Regions from separate parts of the Neobacillus sp. SRL179 genome, predicted to be linked through region 1. Evidence: predicted binding sites of a transcription regulator. Region 1 holds the regulator's gene; the other holds the start of a gene.
What was found. Region 1 encodes CtsR, which represses protease genes until heat stress. Its sites were predicted from a motif close to ATGGTCAATAAAGGTCAAACA; they were not measured.
Positions count from the first base shown of each region.

Region 2: a site for CtsR is predicted at 1,288-1,308, ahead of clpB (ATP-dependent chaperone ClpB). Genes of this name have one in related genera too.

Region 1 is NZ_OZ481792.1:100,513-103,729, reverse strand. It holds gene mcsB (protein-arginine kinase McsB) at 1-606, opposite strand, end outside; gene mcsA (protein-arginine kinase activator protein McsA) at 608-1,156, opposite strand; gene AC4E8C_RS00535 (CtsR family transcriptional regulator) at 1,183-1,644, opposite strand; gene AC4E8C_RS00530 (hypothetical protein) at 1,936-2,253, shown strand; gene AC4E8C_RS00525 (acyltransferase family protein) at 2,271-3,086, shown strand.
Region 2 is NZ_OZ481792.1:1,344,024-1,347,240, reverse strand. It holds gene clpB (ATP-dependent chaperone ClpB) at 1-1,276, opposite strand, end outside; gene AC4E8C_RS06615 (YjzC family protein) at 1,394-1,576, opposite strand; gene AC4E8C_RS06610 (Crp/Fnr family transcriptional regulator) at 1,899-2,591, shown strand; gene AC4E8C_RS06605 (YwiC-like family protein) at 2,649-3,217, opposite strand, start outside.

The DNA of each region.
Region 1 (3,217 bases):
TTGGTGAATAGCCGGAATGATGCGGTTTATTTGCTGGGTAAGTATTAATCCAGGTAAATGCATCATAACGGAGGCCCGAAGTCCCGTTCCAACATTTGTGGGACAACTTGTTAAATAACCGTGTTTTTCGTCAAAGGCATAATGAATGTTACTTTCAAGCCAATCATCTATTTCGTTGGCCGCCGCCAATGCCTCTGCAATTTGTAAGCCGGGAAACAAACATTGAATTCTGATATGGTCTTCTTCATTAATCATAATACTAACTTCTTCGTTTTCTGTTAAAAGAACAGCACCATAAGGTGAATCTTCAGCCAATAGGGGACTAACCAAGTGCTTTTCTACTAAGACCCTTTTCTGAAGCGGCTGCATTTCATCAATTTTTAATAATTCCATCCTTCCATACTTTTGAAGATCGGATTGGTTAAGGATTTCCTCCATATTGACAATAACCGCTTTTGCCTCTTCTGGTGAAAATACAGTCGGAAAGTTGTAAGCCTCAAAGTTTCTAGCTAGACGGATTCGAGAACTAAGGACAATATCCGAATCCGGTCCCTCTTCGCTCATCCAGGAGCTGACGGCTTGATTAAAGAAATGTTCAAGCGACACGTTATTCTCCTCCCTCTTCGTTTCCAGCTAATTGTTTTTCTAACGTACGTATTTCATCGCGAATCTCCGCAGCCTTCTCAAATTCCTCATTGGAAATGGCATTTCGGAGTCCTAGTTTTAATTCTTCGATTTGTTTACGAAGATGGAGGCTGCCGCCAATTCTTTTCGGTATTTTACCATTATGTGACCAATTTCCACCATGCAAACGCCTTAATACAGGCTGTAACTGGTCTTGAAATGTTTCATAACAATGGGCACAGCCAAACCGTCCTACCTTTAAAAACTGTGGAAAAGTCATCGAGCAATGATCACATTGAAGGATTTCCTCCTGTTGAAATGGACTTTCACTCGACTTTTGAAATGTTGGGTCAATATTTAATAATCCTGCTAATAGATTATTAAAAGCAAAACCAGATTCCCCATTAAAGATAAACATTTCGCCTTTTTCCTGGGCACATTTCTCACAAAGATGTACTTCTGTTTTTTCACCATTAATAATTTTTGTAAAATGAAGAGCAGCTGGCCTTTGATTGCATTCTTGACAGATCATATTTATCACCTCTCTGGCTGCACTAGTTATTTATATTTTAAGGATGTTAACATTGCTTTTAACATTCTTGCTCGTAATTCATCACGATATGGAAGATCAATATATAAGACAGAACGATCGATGACACTTAGCATAATTTTTGCCTCTCGTTTTGTAATGACCTCCTCATGAACCAGTCTTACAATTACATCTTCAGCACTTGTTTGACTAATTCGATTTTGGATGATTGCTAGCAACTGATCAATTAAATGGGCTAAATCGTGGGATTGAACCTTCATAATCCGAATATATCCACCGCCGCCCCGTTTACTTTCTACAATATATCCTCGTTCAATGGTGAAACGAGTATTAATGACATAATTGATTTGTGAAGGGACGCACTGAAACTTGTCAGCAATTTCATTTCGCTTAATTTCAACAAGGTCTTCTTCACTTAACTCCAAAACCTGCTTTAGATATTTTTCAATAATATCGGAGATGTTTCTCATCTTCCCACCTCCCATCATCTGACTTTGACTATATTTGACTTTTATTATACTGAAATTTTGGGGGAGATGCAACGATTCACTACTACTGATTTTCTCCAAATTTCCCCGCCCTGAAACCTATGATTTCTAAGAAATACCGACTAAAATAGATTCTTCTCCATAGAGCAGGGTTAGATATCATTCTAGTTTTGACACAGAGATGCGTTTTTCCTGTTTTTGTATATAAATACTTTCTAATATTTCCTCCTGCCTGTAAAATGTAATTGTAAAAATTATGAAATAAGAAAGTCTATGAGTGAAAAGGAAAGACGGTATGACATCGATTGGCTTAGGAATTTTGGGATTTTCTTATTATTTCCTTTCCATGCGGCACGATTTTTTGATTATTGGGATCCTTTTTATGTAAAAAATGAAACATTGAGCTGGGGGTTAAGCTGGTTCATTTCAGTTGCTAATTTATGGTTTATGCCCCTGCTATTTTGGTTAGCCGGTTCTGCCAGCTGGTACGTACGCATTACAGATAAAATCCAAATCCTTTTTTCTAAAATAAAGATGCAGCCGCCTGTTAATACCGCTCTTAGTTGGCCTATTACTCATTGTTCCACCTAAAAGGGTATTTTGCGATTATGGACCATACCGGAAAATCATCAGGTTCCTATTTCATGTTTTTAAAAGAATTTTCCTCAAACTTTAGCGATTTATCAGGTTGTTTTGGTACATTTACCCCTGCTCACCTGTGGTTTATCCTTTATCTTTTTGTTCTTTCAATATTGGCTTTACCCGTTTTTCATTTTTTACGAACAGAAAAACCAAAACATTTTATCCATTACACTATGAGTAAGCCATCCATGTTTATCCTGTTTTTTATAGTGTTAGCACTAACAACTAAACTGCCAGCTCCAGGCGGGCAAAATCCATTCTTTTACTTCGTTCTTTTTATTATGGGGTATATAACTAGCAGTGATCAACGATTCCAAGAGATGTTTAATCGTTTACGCCTTAGGGGTTTATTAGTAATACTTATCTCTGTACCAATCTGGGTTTTCCTCGTTGCCCAAAACGATGACATAAAAAGTCTTTTAATGGACAGCTTCTTAACGTTGTTCAGGATGTTTAATGTATGGATGGGCCTAATCGTCATTCATGGGTATGGTCATAAATATTTAAATAAAAATCATCGACTCCTTCCCTTTTTGAATGAAGCTGCGTTTCCGGTTTATATTATTCATCAAACGGTGTTAGTGGTGATTGGTTATTATGTGATTAGGCTAGACCTAACTGTCCCACTTAAATATGTCTTAATTATGATTTCAACCTTAACAGTCTCTCTTCTTATTTTTGAGTTCGTAATAAAGAGGACTCATCTCACCCGATTCCTATTTGGTGTAAAAGTCAAAAAGGGTAATAGTGGGGCTGGGCACTCTAATAATAAAAGTATGTAGGGGTATCTTTTTATGATTGATTGTCCTTATATGCTGGGTCTTAAAGACATTTAGGGCAATCTTTCGGGGGGTTTTGTCTTTTAGACGGTTTCTTAAAGACATTTTTGACAGGGCTTCGATGAGTTTTGTCT
Region 2 (3,217 bases), 1.2 Mb from region 1:
GCTGCATGACTCTGCGTGTCACTTCATCAAGTTCCGTTGGCATCGAGTCAATTTCCGTTCTGATCATCGCACATGCTTCATCAACTAAATCAATCGCCTTATCAGGTAAAAAACGATCTGTAATGTAACGATCTGACAATGTAGCTGCTGCTACAAGCGCTTGATCGTGAATTTTTACACCATGGAAAACCTCAAATCTTTCCTTTAATCCTCTTAAGATAGAAATGGTATCTTCAACAGCGGGTTCTTGGACAAGTACTTGTTGGAATCTCCGTTCTAACGCTGGATCTTTTTCAATATATTTTCGATGTTCATCTAGTGTGGTTGCTCCGATACAATGAAGCTCCCCGCGTGCTAGCATTGGCTTTAACATATTCCCTGCATCCATAGCCCCTTCAGTCTTTCCTGCTCCAACAATCGTATGGATTTCATCAATAAATAGCAATATTTGCCCTTCACTTTTTTTAATTTCGTTTAAAACCGCCTTCAGTCTTTCTTCAAATTCCCCTCTAAATTTTGCCCCGGCAATTAAGGCACTCATATCAAGTGAAAAAATAGTTTTATCCTTTAATCCTTCTGGGACATCTTTTCTAACAATTCTTTGCGCTAATCCTTCCACAATCGCTGTTTTCCCTACCCCTGGTTCACCAATTAGGACTGGATTATTCTTTGTTTTTCTAGACAGGATCCGAATGACATTACGAATTTCTGTATCCCTGCCGATAACTGGATCCATTTTCCCCGCTTTTACTTCGGCCACTAGATCTCTGCCATATTTTTTAAGTGCATCATAACCTGCTTCAGGATTTTGTGAAGTCACTCTCTGATTCCCCCTAATATCTTTAATAGCATTTACTATCGCTTCTGGAGTTTTCCCTAAAGACTTTATTATCTTTTTCATTACAGAATCATCAGCATATGCTGCCGCTAACAGAAAATGTTCTACTGAAATGTATTCATCGGAAAACTTTGAGGCAAACTCATCTGCACTTACTAGTAATTTTTGCAGCTTAGCGGTAATATACAATTTCCCCTGTTCAACACCACTCCCGGTAACCTGTGGTTTTTTCGCTAAGGATTCCAACAAGCTTTTACGAACATTATCAGTCGGCAAGGCTGCTCTTTCTAATATGGCTGCTATTAGGCTGTCGTCTTGATTCATCAGTGATAGTAATAAATGAGGTTCATCTATTTCTTGATGATTTTCCTTCATTGCTAAATCTTGCGCATTCATTATGCCTTGCTGTAAACGCTCTGTCATTCGATTTAGGTCCATTCCTCATTCCTCCTTTGACCATTCCTGACCTTTATATTTATTATAAAACAATTACTATGTTTAAGTAAAATTTTGGACAGAAGAAAAGCCATCTGAAATAGATGACTTTTGTTGATCCTATTTTGTTTTAGGTAAGTATGTCCAAACCCGATCATCATTTGATGTTTCAGGAAAAGGATCCCCTGCTTTTAGCTTTATTTTCTTCGGATTAATGATATTGCTTCCAGTTTCACCCACTTCAATGTAAATGCCATTATTGGGTGCTTTTTTCCCTGATCTAAACTGATGACTTTGTCCCATGTTATCCCTCCTTCTCTTCTACATCTTTATTATTTCCTTTTTGTGTTTGACCATTATAGGAATTTCTTTCAAATTCGCCATAAGACGACATTATTTCCCAAGAAATATAAAAAGTTGTGAAAATCTATTACAGCGTACACGCAGCAGCATCTCTTAGTAGAAAGATTTACATATGTTTTTTGACGATTGTATGAACTTATTGCACTTTTATTGCTAATTATTCTTCGTTAACAATATAATTATAGTAATATCTTGTAAATTTAGCTTTGACTTGCATATTGTTTCAATATTAATTTACGTACCATCAAAGGTGGTTAGGAGTATGCTGTCAGTAAAAGAAGTACCTGTTACATTGTCTCACCTTTTTGATACTGTTCACCATATAAGAAAGATTAAAAAAGGAACTTTTCTTTTCCAGGAAGGTTCACAGGCGGATGAATTATATATCGTTCAAAGTGGTATCCTTCAAATTAGTAAAATAATTCCTGACGGTAGAGAACTTACCCTTAGAATGTGTTCAAAAGGTGATTTTGTAGGTGAATTAAATTTATTTTCCCCATCTACGCGGTATTTATTAAGTGCACGGGTTGTCGAGAATGGTGAAGTAGCTGTCATCATGAAGGATGTTCTAGAGGAAAAACTTTCACAAGATCTTCCTCTTTCGTTTGAAATGATTAAGTGGATGAGTCTGCAATATCGTAAAACACAAACTAAATTTCGTGATTTAGTACTTCATGGAAAAAAAGGAGCCCTGTATTCAACCTTAATTCGCATAAGTAACAGTTACGGAATTAAGACAAATAAAGGGATTATGGTGGAATTGCCCCTAACGAATCAAGAATTGGCTAATTTCTGTGGAACGTCACGTGAGGTAGTGAATCGGTTACTTAGTGATTTAAGAAAAGCCGGAATCATTTCTATCGATAAAGGGAACATTACCATCCATGATTTAGATTATTTAAAAAGGGAAATTGATTGTGAAGAATGCCCAGTTGAAATTTGTAAGGTTGACTAGGTGATCCCCTTTCAACTGTATAAAGCTAAAAAAATCGGTCGATGACGACCGATTTTTTTACTTTAGGAGGATGATTTGTGCTGCAACAAGTAGGAAAAAGAATACCGAGTTGATGATTTCATAAATACCTATTTGTTTTGGAGTTAATTTTTTTCCATAAAAAAGAATGGCTCGAAGTAAACTAGGAATTAAAGCTATTCCAACAACCCAATTCCCACTAACAAACCATGCCGCTACAAGAAGGAAATGGTAGGACCATGAAATCCATTTGAAATGTTTATTTTTCTTTTCTCTAATCATTGATTTCACATAAAAAGTACAACCTATGAAGAATAAGATTGACGTTAAAAAGGGAAATAGGACGGATTCCAGTGTGATAGATTTTTGTCCTAAGTAACTACTTGCTAAACCCGCAATGGAAAAAGCAATAATTGCACTGATATCATTCATAAAAGCACGATCTTGATTTTTAGTGGTAAAATACGCATTTAAAGTAAAAAACGGAATCATTAGAAAACCAAAAGCCATGATGGATGGACTCTTGAACAAAGGAAATAATAACAAACCTAAAGCTGGAACCATATAAATAACCGTCCATTTTACATAAAACGGAATCTTTTTCTTTT